DNA from 3 places in the Synechococcus sp. CCY9202 genome. Region 3 is predicted to be linked to each of the others. Evidence: predicted binding sites of a transcription regulator. Region 3 holds the regulator's gene; each other region holds the start of a gene.
What was found. Region 3 encodes NtcA, which controls nitrogen genes in cyanobacteria. Its sites were predicted from a motif close to GTANCNNNNGNTAC; they were not measured.
Positions count from the first base shown of each region.

Region 1: a site for NtcA is predicted at 4,321-4,334, ahead of VB777_RS14200 (MSMEG_0572/Sll0783 family nitrogen starvation response protein). Genes of this name have one in related genera too.
Region 2: a site for NtcA is predicted at 4,118-4,131, ahead of VB777_RS01365 (molybdenum cofactor guanylyltransferase). Genes of this name have one in related genera too.

Region 1 covers NZ_JAYGID010000112.1:230-6,704, reverse strand. Annotated here, with positions in the region: gene VB777_RS14220 (sll0787 family AIR synthase-like protein) at 1-914, opposite strand, end outside; gene VB777_RS14215 (MSMEG_0567/Sll0786 family nitrogen starvation N-acetyltransferase) at 911-1,543, opposite strand; gene VB777_RS14210 (MSMEG_0568 family radical SAM protein) at 1,559-2,683, opposite strand; gene VB777_RS14205 (Nit6803 family nitrilase) at 2,676-3,686, opposite strand; gene VB777_RS14200 (MSMEG_0572/Sll0783 family nitrogen starvation response protein) at 3,719-4,201, opposite strand; gene VB777_RS14195 (MSMEG_0569 family flavin-dependent oxidoreductase) at 4,427-5,686, shown strand.
Region 2 covers NZ_JAYGID010000009.1:76,341-82,815, reverse strand. Annotated here, with positions in the region: gene VB777_RS01380 (methyltransferase) at 1-600, shown strand, start outside; gene VB777_RS01375 (adenylate/guanylate cyclase domain-containing protein) at 619-2,040, shown strand; gene VB777_RS01370 (GTP 3',8-cyclase MoaA) at 2,064-3,185, opposite strand; gene VB777_RS01365 (molybdenum cofactor guanylyltransferase) at 3,284-3,907, opposite strand; gene VB777_RS01360 (MFS transporter) at 4,240-5,802, shown strand; gene VB777_RS01355 (nitrate reductase) at 5,896-6,475, shown strand, end outside.
Region 3 covers NZ_JAYGID010000043.1:47,183-53,657, reverse strand. Annotated here, with positions in the region: gene dcd (dCTP deaminase) at 1-302, opposite strand, end outside; gene VB777_RS06730 (cob(I)yrinic acid a,c-diamide adenosyltransferase) at 302-943, opposite strand; gene ntcA (global nitrogen regulator NtcA) at 1,272-2,006, shown strand; gene VB777_RS06720 (sulfotransferase) at 2,027-2,857, opposite strand; gene VB777_RS06715 (DUF3084 domain-containing protein) at 3,069-4,304, shown strand; gene VB777_RS06710 (resolvase) at 4,315-4,782, shown strand; gene VB777_RS06705 (DUF3146 family protein) at 4,835-5,092, opposite strand; gene pth (aminoacyl-tRNA hydrolase) at 5,160-5,795, opposite strand; gene VB777_RS06695 (TatA/E family twin arginine-targeting protein translocase) at 5,943-6,230, opposite strand; gene psbH (photosystem II reaction center phosphoprotein PsbH) at 6,256-6,456, opposite strand.

The DNA.
Region 1 (6,475 bases), on a different contig from region 3:
AGCACCAGCTCCGCGTCTCCGCTCTGAAACCTGCCGATCTCCACGCACTGGAGATCGGGATCGATCCCGGTGGCATGCCGCAGCGCTGCCGACTGGGACGGATCCACTGCCAGGAGATAGCCATAGCTGGGGAAGCAGGTGAGCCAGGCTTCGAGCTCCACACCGCCTGGCGGCTGAAGCGCCTCAAGATCCAGCTCCAGGCGGCAATGTGCCGCCTCGGCGAACATCACAGCCGTGCCCACCAGGCCGCCCATGCTGATGTCCTTGGCCCCGTGCACGATGCGGGCACCGGCCAGCTCCACCAGCAGAGCGAGATGGCGGCGCAGCCGGGCGGGTTCCGCCTCAGTCGCGGCATCCCAGAAGGGGTAATGGCGATGAAAGTGCCCCTTGATATTGACCAGCAGATGGCAGCGATCCCCCGGGCGGGCGGCCCGAGCGGAGAGCACCGGGCCTGGCGTGGTTCCGAGCACAGCCACCGAGAGCGCGTTGTAGGGGCTGTGCAGATTGGTGTGACCGCCCACCATCGGAACGGCGAATGTGTCGGAGGCGAAGCGCATCCCCGCCAGCAGTCGCTCGGCATGCTGCTCACCGGTCGCCCACAGGCTGTTCACCACAGCGAGCGGGCTGCCGCCCATGGCCGCGATATCGCTGAGATTGACCAGCACCCCACTCCATCCGGCGAACCAGGGGTCGTCGTCGACCAGCTGGGGGTCCATCCCTTCGGAGGCCAGCAGCAGGGGGCCGGTCACGCCGGGAATCAGGGCGGCGTCATCGCCCAGGGCCGCTGCTGGCCCCAGTTCGGGAAAGGGCAACGGCGGGAAAGTTCTCGCCGGAGCCTGGATCTCCTCCTTCCCCCGCAGGCCCGGGTGCTGCCGCAGCCGAAGCGTCAGTGCCTGCAGGTCGGCGGGGGTCATGCCGCCTGGGCGATCGGTCGCCGTTCCAGCGAGGGCCGGTAATAGGAGAGATCGGCTTCCATCAGGTGATGGGAGATGCCGCGGATGTCGAGTTGCTCGAGCGAGCGCCAGTGCAGCCGCCGGAAGAAGGGAACGTTCTGACGCTGCACGGTGGCGAGAAAGCGATCACAACCCCAGCCATGGGCGGTGGTGACAGCCTTCCAGATCAACCCCTTGCCGATCTGATTGTGGCGGCGGAAATCGGCATCGACCCCGAGCCGGCCGCCCTGCCACAGCCGCGGGCTGAGTTCCACGATCCGCACCACACCAACGGCCTCACCGGCGCGGGCATGGCTATGGGACACAGCCACAATCGGGTAGGCGCTGGCATCGAGCTCATCGCGATCCGAGTCTTCGAAGAGGTGCTGCTCCTCGCAGAAGATCCTGCTGCGCAGATCCCAGTAGCTCGGCAGCAGCCTGGAGCCCGATCCGAGCACATGGAAGGAAAACTCCTCGGAACTGGCCGTCGGGGAGAGCTGGAAATCCTCGGCATCGAGAGCCATGCCCCAGCGCACCGAGGGGGTGAAGGCGGCCGGAGCGGAGGTGGTGCTGCGGCCGATGTCGTGGCTGCTGGGATCAATGAACAACATGGAACCGGGGATGGCTCAGGATGCGTTTTCAAACAGGGAGAGGGCCGAACAGGCGCCGCATTTGGCGCAGCCGGCGGCCATGCGGTCCGAACGGATGTCGGACTCGGCCAGCAACTTGCCCACGGCTTCGTAGATCTCGACCATGAAGTCGGCACTCGGGGCCGGGTGGTGCTGCAGAGGTGTACCGGAAATGGGTACGAAGGGCACCACGAAGGGATAGACACCGATCGCAATCAGCCGTTCGCTGCAGGAGATCAGGGTGCTGGCACTGTCGCCCAGGCCGGCCAGCAGATAGGTGCTCACCTGCCCGCGGCCGAACACGGCCACAGCCTGCTCGAAGGCCTCGACATAGCGCTCCAGGCTGAGCTCCGATTTGCCCGGGAGTACACGACGCCGTACCGCTTCGTCCACCACTTCCAGGTGCATTCCCAGGCTGTCAATCCCCGCCTGCTTCATGCGGAGATACCAGATCGGATCATCCGGGGGCTCGCATTGGCCCTGGATCGGCAGGTCCACCCGCGCCTTGACCGCCGCCGCCGTTTCCGCCATCAGCCGGGCCCCCCGATCGTCACTGTTCGGAGTGCCGGTGGTCATCACCAGCTGGCGCACACCATCGAGCCGCACCGCCGCCTCGGCCACCTCCGCCACCTGCTCAGGGGTCTTGCGCACCAGGGTGCGTCCGTCCTCGAGCGACTGCTCGATGGCACAGAACTGGCACGACTGACTGCGATCCCGAAAGCGGATGCAGGTCTGGAGCAGGGTGGTGGCCAGCACATCGCGGCCATGCAGCAGGGCGATGGCGCTGTAGGGGGTGCCGTCTGCGGTGGAAAGGCCGTAGAAGCGTGGTTGTGGCGGAGGCTCCACGGCGGCCAGGTTTGTGCCGGGCCGGTCGGTCACGGCAACCGCTCCATCGGCAGCCTGCTCCAGCCGGAACGGAGAGTCCTGGGACACCGCGTTGTAGACGGGAACCATCACGGTGGTGCCCGCGATCGTCAGGGCGCGATGGTCCGATGGACCGGCTCCACCGCGGCGCCCCTGGTTGCCGGCCACGGCGGGGTCGACCAGCCCCTGCACCTGCAGCTCCGTCACGAAACGCCCGAGGCTCTGGCTGGCCAGAGCCGGCTTGGAGGCATCAGCCATGGGTCTGGGCCTCAGCGGAAGCGACCTGCACCGTGGCGCCTGACGGAGCGTGGCTGTCCTGAGCTGCTCCTGGGATCAGCATCGGGTCCACCTGGGTGGCCGGCGTTGCGTTGATCCGCAGCCCCAGCAGATCGGGACGGCTGTAGTGCCCCACACTGTCCATCATGCGTTTGCGTTTGGTGATCAGGGCGGTGTCGAGCGTGGCGATCGCCAGCCCTTCACCCTCCGGCAGTGGGCCGGCCAGATAGCGGCCTTCCGGGCTGATCACCGCGGTGTGGCAGCCCCCCTGGAAGGCACGATGCAGGGAAGGATCGGGAGTGATCACGGCATGGTCGGCCGGATCCAGCCAGGCGGTGGACGACACCACGAAGCAACCAGCTTCCAGGGCGTGATGCCGCAGGGTCACGGCGGTCTGCTCGGAGAAGATCGGACCCACGAGCGATCCGGGAAACTGGGCGCAGTGGATTTCCTCCCCCTGGGTCATCAGGGCGAAGCGCGCCAGGGGGTTGTAGTGCTCCCAGCAGGCCAGGGCACCGATGCGGCCCAGGGCGGTCGGCACCACCTGCAACCCGGCGCCATCCCCCTGCCCCCAGACCATGCGTTCGTGGTAGGTGGGGGTGATCTTGCGGCGCTTCAGCACAATCGTGCCAGAGGCATCAATCAGCAGTTGGGTGTTGTAGAGGCTGCCGCCATCCCGTTCGTTCACCCCCAGCAGCACATGCAGGTTGTGCTGGCTGGCGGCTGAGCAGATCTGGCTGATCTCCGGTCCGGGAATCACCACGGCCTGCTCATAAAGGCGCAGATGGGAAGCACCCATCAGCACGGCCGGCTCCACGAAGGAGAAATAGGGGTAATAGGGAAGAAATGTCTCGGGAAAGACGATCAACTCAACCCCTGCCGCAGCCGCCTGCTCCATGGCCGCGAGCACCCTGGCCACGGACCCCTCAAGGTTGAACAGAACCGGACGAATCTGCGCCGCCGCAACGGTGATCGTGCTGACCATGGGAGACATCCGAAAGGTCCGAAACAGAGATCTCAGAGGGTCCAGGTGTCGAGGATGAAGGCCCCCTCCTTGCGGTGCATCAAGACAATGTCAAGCACATCAAGGGGGTTGATGGGGGTGATGCCTGGGATCAGCGCCCCTTCGCCGTGGCCGTACAGAGCCTGGAGGGCAAAGCGGCAGGCGTAGACTTTGCCACCCTGGCCCATGAACTTCTGGATCCGGGCATTGAAGTTGAGATGGCCATCAAAGGCCGCATCACCCAGCTTGGGGAATCCCCGTTGAACCCCCAGCGTGACTCCCGGGCCATACAGAAGAATCGAGGTTTCGAAGCCCTTGGTGATCAACCGGCTGGCCTGAAGAAGATTGACCAGGCCGATCGAACCTTCGAAGGCGACGGTGTGAAAGGTCACCAGGGCTTTTTCCCCGGGCTCCGCTTGGACATCAGGAAAGACTTTCTCTTCGTAATCAACGAGAAAATCGCCCGGCTGGTTGGCGGGACGGGTGACTTCGGGCATGGGGTGAGGTTGTCTGGTGGCGGAATCCAGAGCGAACCCTGCCACGTGTTTCGTTTTGTTTTATGTGGCCGATGCGACCGAATCCCTGGAGGTCGCAACCCGGCTGAGCCCGTCCAAAGGTTGCAATGGCTACCGGCCCCTGAGTCGCCAGCAGGGAAACTGGGATCTCCTCTTGATTGGTCACCCTTGCAGCCCTCGGCTCCTCTGCCGCCCAGGCATCCCGTCGTGGTGGTCGGGGGCGGCCAGTCCGGCCTGTCGGCAGCAGCCTGCCTCCAGCGGCGTGGTATCCGGCCCCTGGTGCTGGAACAGCACCAGGTCGGCCACGCCTGGGAACGGCAGCGTTGGGATTCCTTCTGCCTGGTCACCCCGAACTGGCAGTGCCGGCTGCCGGACTTTCCCTACGACGGGAAGGATCCGGAAGGCTTCATGGTGCGTGACGACATCGTGGCCTACGTGCGCCGATTTGCCGCAGCCATTGCTGCAGATGTGCGTGAGGGAGTGAGTGTGCAGCGCCTCTGCTGGCGTGACGGCACCTACACGCTCACCACCAATGCCGGTGAGATCGAAGTGGAGCACGTGATTGTCGCCACCGGTGGCTACCACAAGCCAAAGCGCCATCCCCAGGCGGAGCGGCTGCCCAGCTCCGTCGTCCAGCTGGATGCCCGCGATTATCGCAATCCTGACCAACTGCCGGCCGGACCCGTGCTGGTGGTCGGCAGCGGCCAGTCTGGCTGTCAGATCGCTGAGGATCTGTTTCTTGCCGGCCGCCGAGTGCATCTGAGTGTGGGCTCAGCACCGCGCTCACCGCGCCGCTATCGCGGCAAGGACGTGGTCGACTGGCTGGATCGCATGGGCTATTACGCCATGCCGATTGATCAGCACCCCGAGCCCAGGCTGGTGCGCCACAAGACCAATCACTACCTCACTGGCCGAGACGGGGGACGGGACATTGACCTGCGACGTCATGCCCGCAATGGCATAGTGCTGCATGGTCGACTGCTCGGTTTCGCTGACGGACAGATCCACTTTTCCAGCGATCTGGCTGCGAATCTGGATCAGGCTGATGCGGTGTATTGCCGTATCCGTGACAGCATCGATGCCTACATTCAACGGGAAGGGATTGAGGCTCCTGAGGAAGCGCCCTACCAGCCCTGCTGGCACCCGCCAGCAGCAGGCGCAGACAGCGTGGCTCTCCACCAGGAGCCCCTCGCTGCGGTGATCTGGTGCACGGGATATGCGGCCGATTTTCGCTGGATCGATCTGCCGGTCTTCAATGGCGCTGGCTATCCGGCCCATGATCGCGGAGTGACTCACAGTCCGGGGTTGTATTTCATCGGCCTTCCCTGGCTGCAGACCTGGGGTTCGGCCCGCTTCAGCGGCGTTGCGGACGACGCCGAGCATCTCGCGGAGACCATCCGTCTGCGCATGCAGCTCACGGATGCCCGCCACGAGCGTCAGGAGTGCACGGCTCTGCTGGGGTCATAGTCCTGCAGTCAATCCTGGAAGCCTTGCATGGGCTCCAATGGGGCTCCGGGAGCGCTGAAGGCGTGGACGCCATGCTCCACAGGTCCATTTGCATGGATGCTCTGGATTTGGTGGCAAGCTCCGGGCTCCTTGGTGCCGTTGCTCGCCTAGGAGTTTGTTGCCAATCGAGCAGCGGGCCCCTGGCCACTCTTGCCAAGGCCGTTGCCCTGCATCCCGTCGCTCCTGCCAGCGTCTACTGCCGGGATCGCCTGAAGCGCAACAATTTGAACAGGGTGTGTGTGGCAGCGATCAGGTGCCATTCACCATCGACTTTCTGCGGACCCTGGCGCACCAGAGCAGGAATGCGTTCACCGGCGGTGCCGCTGCCAGGCAGCTGCGCCAGCTCACCGGTGGCTGAATTGTAGATAGGCTTGGCCTGGTCCTCAGGATTGACACCACTCGGCGGGATGCCCCCGTTGAATCTTGCCCGACTTCCGTGGAGATCATGTTGAAACGGTCGGACAAGCATGGTTCAAACCCCCACATCAACAGACAAGTTGGGCTTGGATGAAGCGGTTTTACAATCCCTGGCGGGGCAGGAGGCGGATTGCTACCAAGGTTCCAGGAATCTCTGTGACCAGGGTTGTCTGCCATGCAAAGCGCTGCCAGCTTTTTGTACGAGCCCGTCGACACTCTTTAGCAGATTGGTGAAGATATTTGGATTGTTGACGGCCCAGTCGTGCAGATGTTGCTGTATGGGCTGAGGGTTCCCTTTCCGACTCGAATGACCATTGTGCGCCTGGGCAATGG
Region 2 (6,475 bases), on a different contig from region 3:
TACGGCCACAACCCCGAGCGCGGCGCCATCTTCGACGGCGCCATGACCGACTTCTCCCGCGTGGAGACCCAGGGCCTGCTGGCGGCCTACGACTTCAGCTCCCTCACCCACCTGGTCGACGTGGGCGGTGGCCGGGGTCAGCTGCTGCAGGCGGTGCTGCACCACCACGGCCACCTGCGCGGCACCCTGTTCGATCAGCCCTCCGTGGTGGAACCGGTGACGGTGCCGCCGGAGCTGGAGGGGCGCTTTCAGGTCGCCTCCGGCGACTTCTTCCATTCCGTGCCGGCCGGAGCCGACGCCTACCTGCTCAAGCACATCCTCCACGACTGGGGCGATGACGCCTGCCTCACGATCCTGGGCCAGATCCGCGCCGGCCTCGCCCCCGGCGGTCGGGTGCTGATCCTCGAGCAGGTGATTCCGCCAGGCAACGATCCGGCCCCCGCCAAGATGCTCGATCTGAACATGCTTGTGATGACCGAAGGCGGACGCGAGCGCACCCCCGGTGAGTACGCCCGGCTGCTGGAGCGGGCCGGCCTGCGTCTCGAGACGATCACCGCCACGCCGTCGCCGATCAGCGTGGTGGAGGCGGTGCTGGGCTGAGCCTGCCTGAGTTGTTCCATGACCGCCACCTTCCCGTGGGTCCGGGCGCGCCTGTCGCGCCGCATCGCCTTCTGGATCTTCCTCAATTTTCTGGTGGTGGAGGCGATCGTGCTGGTGCCGTCGGTGCTGCGCCAGGCCGAGCGGCTGGGCCTGCAGCTGCGGGAGATTACCAGCGCCAAGATCCAGTGGCTGGTCACCATGCAGGCGCCAGGAAGTCCTGAGGCCCTGCTGCAGGAGGTGAAGCGGCTGCAGGGGCCAACCATGGTGGCCGATCTGAACGGCGCGGCGCTCTACCGCGCCTCCACCGGGGAGCTCCTGGGGGGCTTCGGTTCCAAACCCAGCCTCCGCTCGGCTGCGGCTGCCGATGCTTCGCTGCAGGGGCGCTGGTTTCCCGGCGAGAACGCCTACGACGGCCGCTGGAGACCCCAGGTTCTGCGGGGCAACGACCTGGTGCTGATCGTGCGGCACAACGATGCCGCCCTGCGCCAGGGCCTGCTGGTCTACGTGCGCAACATCGTGCTGATCGTGCTGGGCATCGCCAGCGTTCTCACCCTGATCACGATGGTGGTGATGCAGCGCCTCGTGATCGGCCGGGTGCTGCTGCTGCATGATCACCTGCTCCGATCCGGCACCGCCTTTGAGGAGGGGATGCCAGCCGATCCAGACAGTTTTCTCATCCCGGTCGCCGCCGCGCGCCGCACCGATGAACTCACCGACGTGATCGAGGCCTTCAACCGTTCCTTCCAGCGCACCAGTGGCGAGATGGAGCGTCGCATCGCGGCGGAGATCTCCGCCCAGGCTGAGCGGGACCGGTCCGAGTCGCTGCTGCTCAATATCCTGCCGGCGCCGATCGCCGAGCAGATGAAGCGTGGCAGCCACACGATCGCCGAGACCCACGCTGATGTGACGGTGCTGTTCGCCGACATCGTGGGGTTCACCGCTCTCTCCTCCCGGATTGATGGCGACGCCCTGGTGGTGCTGCTCAACCGCGTCTTCTCCAGCTTCGACGATCTGAGTGAGCGCCACGGGCTCGAGAAGATCAAGACGATCGGCGACAGCTACATGGTGGTGGGCGGCCTGCCGACCGCACTCGACCATCACGCCGAGGCCGTGGCGGAGATGGCCCTGGCGATGCAGGCGGCGATCGCCCAGGTCGAGGCTCCGGTGGCAGGGTCGCTCGCTCTCCGCATCGGGATCCACAGCGGGCCCGTGGTGGCCGGCGTGATCGGGCGCCGCAAGTTCATCTACGACCTCTGGGGCGAGACCGTGAACGTGGCCAGCCGCATGGAATCGAACGGGGAGCCGGGCCGGATCCAGATCAGTCAAGCCACCTGCCGCAAGCTGGCCGGCTCCTATGCCACCGAACGTCGCGGCCAGGTGCCGATCAAGGGCGTGGGGGAGATGACCACGTACTGGCTGCAGGGCCGACTTGCGTCGTAGTCGCTTCAGCCGCTTGAGCCGTTTCAGCCGCCGAGGTAGGCCATCTCTGCCGGAGTGGCTCGGCCCGCGGTCGTGCCAACGGCCTCCCTACGGTCTTCGCTGTAGCGGTCCTGCCGCTGTTGCCAGAGTGCCCCGATCGCAGCCCGCAGTCCCGCCGCATCCGCTGATGCTCCTGTGGCCGGCCGGAGCCAGGGTTTGAGGTCGCTGCCGCCGCTGGCGAACAGGCAGGTGTAGGCCACGCCGTCGGAGGTGACCCGCAGGCGATTGCAATCGCCGCAGAAGGGGGCACTGATCGAGGCCACCACCGCCACATGCAGCGGCGCGGCGCCGGCTGAAGACCCCGGGTTGTCGAGGTAGCGCCAGCGGCTGGCGGTGCCCTGGGCCGGACGCCCCACCGGTTGCAGCGGCCAGTGGGCTCCGATGTGCCGCACCATCTCGGCGGCGCTGAGCACCTGCTGCGGGTCCCAGCCGTTGCGGTTGCCCACATCCATGAACTCGATCAGGCGCAACTCCACCCCCCGCTGACGCGCCAGGGCCGCCAGCGGGATCAGCTGGTCGTCGTTGCGGCCGCGGGCGATCACCGCGTTGAGCTTCAGCTCCCCCCGGGCCGGATCGAAGCCGGCGGCGCGGGCATGCTCGATCGCCTCCAGCACCCGTTGCAGCAGTCGCTCCCCCCGTGCCGCCTCGGCCTCTGCGGGCGGGGCGGTGCTGGCGAGACCGGCCATCCGGGCCACGCTGGCGCCATCGGTGCCATCGAGACTGAGCGTGATCCGATCCAGCCCGGCCTGCCGCAGCGCCCTGGCCCGTTCCGCCGTGAGCAGCGCCCCATTGCTGGTCAGGGCGATCTCGCGCAGCTGGCCGTCCGGGCCACGGTTGCCGTGTCCGCCGGGCTCACCGCCTTTCAAGGGCTGCAGGCTGCTGATCAGCTCCTCGAGCGGTGCATAGAGCAGTGGCTCCCCGCCCGTAAGCCGCAGGGAGGAGAAGCCCAGCCCGGCGGCGGTCTCGACCAGTTGCCGCCGCTCCGCCAGGGTCAGCAGCTCGGGCGGATCCCGATCGTCCGGGCAGCAGTAGGGACAGGCCAGGTTGCAGCGGGCCGTGAGCGACAGCCGCAGCACCCCCGGCGCGCGGTGGTGGCGATCGAGCAGAGGGACTGGGGGGTCTGAGGCGGCAGGGTCCACGCGGGCATCAGCCCTTGAGGCTTCGGCTCCGCCCAGCCTGCCGGGTTCCGCCTTGGGCTGGCGAGTCACGGCCCGGCTGCCTTGTCCGGTCGTGCGGCTGGCCCGTCGTGTGGCCAGTCGTGCGGATGGTTGCAGTTCCTCAGCTGGGAGGGCTCCAGCCTCACCGGCAGCACCGGCTGGCGATCCAGCCAGCCATGAAGACGGCGATGGTCCAGCGCCAGCCAATCCTCCAGATCGCGGCGCAGCGTTGCCGTGTTCGGGTAGGCCCCCAGCAGCGGCTGCAGGCGCTGGCCGTCGTGGGCGAGGCAGAACTGGTGGGGGTGTTGGTCTGCGGCCTCGAGCAGCTGCCGCAGGCTCTGGGTCTCCAGCCAGGGCATGTCCACCGGCATCAGCAGCAGGATTGCGTCGTCCGGGTGGCGGTGCATCAGCCGCGCCAAGGCCCGCAGCGGCCCTCGCGAGGGGGGTGGTTCCTCGAAGCAATCCAATGGCACGCCCAGGGGCTGCGCCAACCCTGCGGCCAGGGCCAGGTGGGACGAATGGCGGCTGCAGAGGGTGATCGGCCGGCCCAGGGACGCCAGCCGTCGCAGCCCCCGCTCCAGCCAGGGGCCGCCGGACGGATGGGGCAACAGGGCCTTGTCGCGGCCCATGCGGCGGCTGTCACCACCGCTCAGCAGGCAGCTGCGCAGCAAGGATCAGCACTGCTCAGCCGGTGGATTTCGGCAGTAGCTGCTGCTTGGGAGGATCACGCTGCCGCACACAATCGTCAGAGGTCTGGTCATGACATTCGCTGATCAGATGGCTTGAGAATGCCAAGGAGGGTGGCTGAACCATTGCTCTGTCTTCCGGGATCGATACAAGCAGCGATGCAGTCCGGCATGAAGGCTGCTCGATGACCATCCGTAGCTGTGGCTACATCGCGGGTTTGGTGTGAGCTGGTCTAATGCCTGAGCGGTTGGCATTGTGCGCCGCTCAAAGGCTCCGCCCGATTTTCGAGAGGTGAGGGTCGCCATCTTGATTTCACATGCTTGCCGAACTCTGGTCACTCCAGGGCAGATATAAGACACTGCATCTCACCTGGTTTGCCTTTTTCCTTACTTTCGTTGTCTGGTTCAATCTTGCACCCCTGGCCACCACGGTCAAGGCCGAATTTGGGCTCAGCGTTCCTCAGATCCGCACCCTGGCGATTTGCAACGTTGCCCTGACAGTGCCCGCCCGCATTCTGATTGGAATGCTGCTCGACAAGTTTGGACCCCGAATTACCTACTCCACGTTGTTGGTGTTTTCGGCGATCCCCTGCCTGATGTTTGCGGCCGCTCAGGATTTCAACCAGCTGGTTTTGGCCCGCTTGTTGCTTTCCATCGTGGGCGCCGGATTTGTGATCGGCATCCGAATGGTGGCTGAATGGTTTCCCCCCAAGGAGATTGGCGTTGCCGAAGGGATTTATGGCGGCTGGGGAAATTTCGGCTCGGCTTTCTCTGCCTTGACCCTGGTGATCGTGGCCGGCTGGCTGTCATTCTCCGGCGGTTTTGAAGTGGATGGTGCTGTTCTGAACTGGCGAGGTGCAATTGCCTTGACGGGCATCATTTCGGCCGTCTATGGATTGATTTATTATTTTAATGTAACCGATACTCCCCCCGGAAAAACTTATCAGAAGCCCCTTAAGACTGCTGGTCTCGAGGTGACATCGATCAAGGATTTCTGGGGTCTGATCGGCATGAATGTGCCCTTCGCGGCGATCCTGGCGGTGCTGGCATGGCGCCTCCAGAAAGTGAAGTTCCTTGATGCAGGTGGATATACGATTGCCCTGCTCCTGGTGCTGGCTTTCTTCGTCTTCCAGACCTGGGGCATTATTCGTACCAACAAAGACTTGATTCAAGGGAATCGCACTTACGACAAGGAAGACCGCTACCAGTTCAAGCAGGTGGCGATCCTGGAGCTCACCTATATCGTCAATTTCGGGTCCGAGCTGGCGGTGGTGTCGATGCTTCCCACCTTCTTTGAAACCACCTTTGACCTTCCCAAGGCAACGGCGGGCATCCTGGCCTCAGCTTTTGCCTTCGTGAACCTGATCGCCCGTCCTGGCGGCGGCCTGCTGTCCGACAAGCTCGGTTCACGCAAGTCGACCATGGGATTTCTCACCATCGGCCTGGGTATCGGCTATCTGGTGATGAGCATGATCAAGCCCGGCACTTTCACCGGCAATGCTGGCATTGCCCTGGCCCTGGTGCTCACGATGGCCTGCTCGTTCTTTGTGCAGGCTGGCGAAGGCTCCACCTTTGCCATGGTGCCGCTGGTCAAGCGCCGGGTCACCGGCCAGATCGCCGGTATGGTCGGGGCTTACGGCAATGTGGGGGCCGTGGCTTACCTCACGATCTACAGCCTGCTGCCCGTCTGGATGGGTGGCGCTTCGGCGGAGCCTTCGCCTGAAGTGATTGCTGCCTCCAACAGTGCCTTCTTCCAGATCCTGGGAGTGGCTGGCTTGATCGTGGGCTTCATGTGTTACTTCTTCCTCAATGAGCCCAAGGGCTCCTTCGCTGATCAGCATGAGGGTGAAGCCGTTGCTGCCGCCTCCACCGCGGGCTGATTGCCCGCTGTTTTGAGGCCTGGCTCTCCACCACGACCGTCGACATCTGGCAGGCCGATGGCCTGCCTTTTCCATTGTGATCGTTGTCTGTTCATGGTTGATTCCGCTGCCTCTTCCCTGCGCTCCCAGTGCCCCTATTGCGGAGTTGGGTGCGGGCTTGAGCTGATGCCGCCGGCCTCGAAAGGCAAGCCCACCCGTCGAGGTGACGATGGCCTGCCGGTCTGGGGTGCCCGGGGCGATCGGCAGCATCCCTCCAGTCTCGGACAGGTCTGCGTCAAGGGAGCCACGGTCTGCGACACGCTGGATGGGGGAAGGCAGCTGCAGCCCCTCTATCGCGCCAGCCTGGATGATCCGTTGGCGCCGATCTCGTGGGATCTGGCCTTGGATCGGATTGTGCACCAGATCAAGGCGAGTCTGGCTGGCAAGGGGGCAGACGCGATCGCCATGTATGGCTCCGGCCAGTTTCACACCGAAGACTATTACCTCGCCCAGAAGCTGTTGAAGGGGGCGATCGGTACCAACAACTTTGATGCCAATTCACGCCTCTGCATGAGTTCGGCCGTGGCCGGCTATACCCGCAGCCTCGGCTCTGACGGCCCGCCCTGCAGTTATGACGACCTCGATCACTGCGGCGTCGCCTTTCTGATCGGCACCAACCTGGCGGAATGCCACC
Region 3 (6,475 bases):
CCAAGGCCATAGGAATGGGCCGGCAGAATGAAAAAGGCGCCATCGATGTCCTCATGCAGGGGGGCCGGCTCCAGATTGGCTGGATTGAACCGCTTCGGGTTCATTACCGTGCCGGGGACATGGCGAAAGATCAGAAACTCCTGCGACGACAGACGCAGGTCGTAGCCATAAGAGGAACAACCAAAGCTGAGCACCGGCGCGCTGGAGGTCTCGGGTTCGAGATGCCTCACCAGATGGCCCTCAAAGGGCTGGATCATGCCGGCATCGGCCCGCTCCTTGATCCAGCGGTCGTTCTTGAGCATCAGCCGCGGCGCAGTTGGGTGACCTGATCGGCCATGGCCATCAGAGCGGCGGGCATCGCCGGGCCCGTCAGGATGACATCCAGCTGAGCCGGCCGCTGTTCCAGCACCTCGGTGACATCCAGAAGAGACAGATAACCCAGCTCGATCGCCAGCCCCAGTTCATCAAGCACCATCAGATCCACGGCGCCCGCCAGCAGCTGCTGGCGGCTGAAATCCCACACCTCCCGGACAGCCGCCAGGGCAAGGTCCTGCTCGGCTTCAGCCTGCAGGGGAGCCGCAAGGCAGGCGGGCACCGCCGGCCGCAGCCACTGCAGGCGGCCGCAAAGCCAGAGACTGCGGCCCAGCCCCTGATCCACGCCACCTTTGAGAAACTGACTCACCAGGACGCGACTGCCCAGACCCGCCGTGCGCAGGGCCTGGCTGAACACGGCGCCGAAGCTGCCGCGGAAAGGGGCTGTGTGCACCTGAAGCAGCCCTTCGGCCTGAGGCACGGGCCGAAGGGGCACTACAGCGCGAGTCGCTGGGCGGACAGGGTCAGTTCGCTGCTCAGGCCGGGCCTCCAGCCGCTGACCCCGGACAGAGATGTCACCCCGCTGGGAGGGGCGATGGCTGCCCTGGGGGCTGGCAAGACTGGCGGTCATGGACATCCCGGAGGGCGATGGGGCCGGGCGAGCGGATCATTCCGGCCGACCTGGACAGGGACCGAAGCGATGGGATCGGACGCTGCGCTGAAACCTGAATGTAGCGGCATCTGCGCCCTGGACAAGCCACAAACACCATCCCTGGTGGGAACAGACGGTTTCGCGGAAACGGCGGCACAGGCTGCGACAGGCGTCAACAGCCGCACAGGCCCAGAGCGCCAGGGGCTGGCGAGCGGGAGCGGAAGCGGAGGCCCTGACAGCAACCGTGTTGGTTGCTACAAGAAAGAGCAGGGTCGCTCCGTAGCTTCCCAGTTCCTGCCCCGCCGTCATGGTCGGCGCTACTCGCGGCTTCAGCCGTTACGCCCCCCCTCCCCCCAGCGGCTCCGCTGGCACCGGGTCGGGTGTGTCCGGCGGAGCCGGAGCCACCCTTCTCGAAGTGATGCGCGGTCTCGGCGGCAGCAGCGTCGAGACCGTGGAGCGTGGCAAAACCATTTTCTTTCCCGGAGATCCGGCCGAACGGGTCTATCTGCTGCGTCGCGGCGCCGTGCGGTTATCGCGGGTCTACGAATCCGGTGAAGAAATCACCGTGGCACTGCTGCGGGAAAACAGTCTGTTCGGTGTGCTGTCGCTGCTCACCGGGCAGCGATCCGATCGCTTTTATCACGCCATCGCCTTCACCCGCGTGGAGATGGTGACCGCTCCCGCCACCTCGGTCCGCCAGGCCATTGAGCGCGATGCCAGCGTCGGGCTATTGCTGCTGCAGGGCTTGTCCTCCCGCATCCTGCAGACCGAAACCATGATCGAAACCCTCACCCACCGGGACATGTCCTCCCGGCTGGTGAGCTTTCTGCTTGTGCTCTGCCGCGATTTCGGTGTGCCCAGTCAGGAGGGGATCACGATCGACCTGCGCCTCTCCCACCAGGCGATCGCCGAGGCGATCGGCTCCACCCGGGTGACGATCACGCGGCTGCTGGGCGACCTGCGCAACGACGGGCTGGTGCAGGTGGATCGCAAGAAGATCACGGTCTTCGACCCGATCGCCCTGGCCAAACGCTTCAGCTGACCGCCTCCACTCCAACCAGGTCAGCTGAGCAGATTGCGGTAGCGATCCAGCCAGCCCTGCGGCACGGCACCGAAACGCTCTGCCAGACGCTCCACCATCGGTAGATAGTCGCGCGCCATCTCCCGCTGAAAGCCCAGGGGGGGTTCCCGGCCGCCGGCGGCCACGTTGACGGCCGGCGGCAGACGCAGTCGCTCGTTCAAAGGGGGCGCGGCCAGAAAGTCGAACAGGTCGTCGGCGAAGGCTGCAGGATCACTGCTGAGCTGTTCGAAAAAGCAGCAGTGCAACTGAGCGGGCTGGAACACCGCCTCGACGGTCTCGATGGTGCGGAGGTAGTTGGAACGGCTCACGGCCCCGGGCATGCGGGCCTGCTCCAGCAGAGCGGCAATGTCGGCCTCACCGTCGAACTGGCCCTTGCGGACCCGGTTGCGGATCGCCGACCAGACCCTCAGCACGGGATCGCGCATCACGAACACCAGCCTCAGCTCCGGTGCCAGACGCTGCATCCGCTCCCACACCGGCCGCTCCAGGGTGGCGTAGGCGGGGGTGATCTCGCCGACCCGCTTGCCCTGGCGACGTCCCTGACCAAACAGGCGGCAATACCAGGCATCACTGCGCGGCAGGAACCAGTAGCGGCCGAACCAGCGGGGATCGCGGGCGAAACGCTTCAGGTCCCAGAACCTGGCGCGTCGCCGCTCATCGGCGTCGAACACGCCGAAGCGGATCTGGGGCTTGTCAAAGTAGTGGAGCTCCTTGACCGGCGTGAGCCACAGATCCGGATGCTGGCTGAGAACCCTGTGCAGCCAGGTGGTGCCGGAACGCTGGGCCCCGATCACCATGAAGTCCGGAACCATCGCGGTGCAAGCCGGGCGGGCCAGACATTAAACGACCCAGAAGCACCGACCGGACCACAGACATCGGAACAGGCCAAGGATCAGACCCGGCGGGACGCCTCCCCAGACTGTCCGCACCGTGCCGGACGACGGGGTCTGTGCTGCAGGATGCAGCCTTCGGATCCCCCGGATCCGAAGGCTGACAGCGGAACGACGGCGTGGTGAGGCAGCGATGACGGGTTGGTTGTTGATCCTGGTCCTGCTGGTGCTGGGCGGCGTGCTCTCCACCCTCGGTGATCGGCTCGGCAGCCGCGTGGGCAAGGCGCGCCTCAGCCTGTTCAACCTGCGACCGCGCCGCACCGCCGTGCTGATCACGGTGCTCACCGGATCGCTGATCAGTGCCATGTCCCTGGGCCTGATGCTTCTGGTGAGCCAAAGGTTGCGGGTGGGCCTGTTCGAACTGGACCAGCTGGAGCAGAGGCTGCAGCAGAGCCGCGACGATCTGGCACGCAGCCGCCGCGACCTGGTCGGTGCCCAGGCCGCCAGCGCCACCGCCCAGCAGGCCAGCCGCCGAGCCCAGGCGGCCACCAAGCGGGTGGAAGGGGAGCGAAAACGGGCCCAGGCCCAGCGGGATGAAGCGGAGAAGCGGCTGCAACAACTGCGGCGCGAACTGCTGCCCCTGCAGCAGCAGCGTGCCCGGCTGGAGGCCGAGCGCGATCGCCTCAGCCGCGATGTGGCTAACCGGGACCAGGAGATCCGCCGCACCGAAACCGAGTTGGCGGCGGTGCAGGAGCAGATCAAGGAAGGGGAGAAGGAACTCCAGGGCCTTGAAACCAAGATCATCGCCCTGCGCCGCGGCGATGTGGTGATCAGCAGCGGCCAGCCCCTGGCCACCGCCAAGGTGACTCTGGAGCGACCGGAACAGGCCCGGGACGTGATCAACACCTTGCTGCAGCAGGCCAACCGGCTCGCGTTCCAGCGGGTGCTGCCGGGGGAGCCGCCGGACCGCCAGATCCTTCTGGTGCCAAGGAACGACATCGCCAAACTGGAGACTCTGCTGGCCCGCCCCGGCTCCTGGGTGGTGAGCCTGCTCTCGGCCGCCAACGTGCTGCGCGGTGAGCAGCAGGTGCTGGCCTTTCCAGACCTGCGGCCGAACCGCCCCGTGGCGCGGGCGGGCGACGTGCTGGCCACCACCAGCCTCGAACCGGAGGTGCACAGCCCCCAGCAGGTCAACAGCCGGCTGAACCTGCTGCTCGCTGCCGCCTACGCCAAGGTGCAGCGCCAGGGTTCGATCACCGATGGCCTGCAGTTCGACGCGGCCCTGCTCAACCAGCTGGCCCGCTCCCTGAGCGAGCGACCGGAAGATCAGGCGGCCCAGCTGGAAGCCGTGGCCGTGCAGGATGCCGACACTCCCGATCCGATCGTGGTGGAGCTCCGCTGGATCCGGCCACGCAACGGACGCCCCTGAACGCCGTGCCATGGCCACCCACGCCTCACCCGAGCCGAGTGATCGAATCCCTCACGGCGATGCACCGCAGCAGCGAGCCGGACTGGCGGGGTTGGATCCGGGCCGCTGCAAGTGCGGCCTGGTGTGCACCGATGCCACGGGGCAGCGGATTGTGGCGGCGGCGGTGCTGACCCCGGAAGCGACCTGGCACCAACTGAACAGCTGGTGCGCCGAGGGGCTGGTGGCTGAGATCGTGCTGGGCAACGGCACCGGCTGCCGGCACTGGCAGACAAGACTCGCGACGATCGCTGCTGTGCATGTGGTGGAGGAGCATGGCAGCACCCTGGCGGCGCGGCAGCGTTTCTGGGAGCTGTTCCCGCCTCGGGGCTGGCGGCGCTGCCTGCCCCGAGGGCTGCGGCAGCCGCCCCGCGACTGGGATGATGTGGTGGCGCAGTTGCTGCTCGAACGGTTCCTGGGTCGAACCCTGCCGCGCTCCTGATCCAGAAGGGGAGGTCCGGCTCCGCGCTGAGCCCGGGATGCCCAGCCCGATTTCAGAGACTGGCGCGCACGGTGAAGGCGTAGTCGCCGCCGGCCTCGAGCTGGTAATCGGCCTGGAGCAGAAAGCGCAGCAGAGCATCCTGGATCAGGGCGCGGCCCAGGGAGGGCTCCACGTTGAGTTCACCACGATCGAAGGCCCAGCAGAAGGTCCACTGGAACCCGCCGGCGGACACCTCACCCTCCAGCACCCGCTGGCTGAAACTCTGGCGCAGGACCCGCAGCTGGGCGGTGGTGGCGGGCAGGCGGCTCACGAGGGATACATCACGGCGAAGGGCTCACGACAGGCAGATCAAGGCTGACAAAAGCCCATGGCAGACATCAGGCTGCCGCAGCCTGAAGCGAAAAACTGTTCAGGCGGTTGCCGGCCCGCTCGATCCCGAGCCGGCGGATCAGGTCGATGCCGGCCACCACCTCATCGAGCACTGCGGCCAGGCCAGGCTGCTCGTCCGCCGAGAAGCGCCCCAGCACGTGGGACACCGTGCGGGCCCGGCGCTCGACGGGATGCTCCGCTGGAGCGCCGATGCCGATGCGCAGCCGCGGAAACTCCTGAGCGCCGAGGTGCTGGATCGTGCTGCGCAGGCCGTTGTGTCCACCGGCGCTTCCGCTGGCACGCAGGCGCAGACGACCGAAGGGCAGATCCATGTCGTCCACCACCACCAGCATCTGGGAGGGTTTCAGGTCGAACCAGTCGAGGGCTGCACGAATCGAGCGTCCACTGTCGTTCATGAAGGTCTGCGGCATGAGCAGCCGCAGGCGCCGATCGCCATGGCCCACCTCCGCCAGCAAGCCGTGAAGCTTGGCCTGCTGGCGAAACCCGACGCCCTCCTGGCGTGCCAGGCGTTCGAGGGCCATAAAGCCCACGTTGTGACGCGTGTCGACGTATTTAGAACCCGGATTTCCCAAGCCGACCAGCAGCCGCAGGTCCACTCCCGGCAGCGTGGTCTCAGTGGTCACCGGAGGCGTTGGACTCACGGATTGCAGGGAAACATCCCCCGAAAAGGTCTGCCCGAGGCTACGGCGCGGGGGATGGGCAACACCGCTCAGCCCCTCGAGAAGACAGCACAACCTTTCGAAAGGCTTGTGACAAGGAGTGGCAAGGCTTCAGGCCATTGGCGTGGCTGACTCCCCACTGGCCATGGCAGACCCAACCTCTCCACTGGCCGTTGCAGGCGCAGACCCCTCAGGAAGCGCCGGTGACGCAGACGGCTCCGGCTCGGTGGTGATCGCGGAGCGGAACTCCTTCTCAAACTCCTGGGAGGCCGACTGAAAACCCTTGAGCGTCCGACCCAGGGTTTTGCCCAGTTCAGGCAGCCGCTTGGGCCCGAACACCAGCAGGCCAATAGCGGCGATCACCGCCAGTTCGGGCAAGCCGATACCGAAGAAATTCATGCAGGAAATGCGGCTGGGTCAGGAATCAGCCGACGCCGTTCCAGTTGACGGTGATGCCCTCGAGCAGGAGCGACTTGTTGTAGAGCTGCAGGATCACGAGGAGGAAGACCAGGAAGAGGAGCATGAACACCCCCATCACCGGGGTGGTGCCCCAGCCGGGAACGACCTTGCCGTATTCGGAATTCAGGGGTCGCAGCAGATTTCCGAGGGGGGTGCGTTGGGCCATGGAGCTCAGTCCTCTCGAT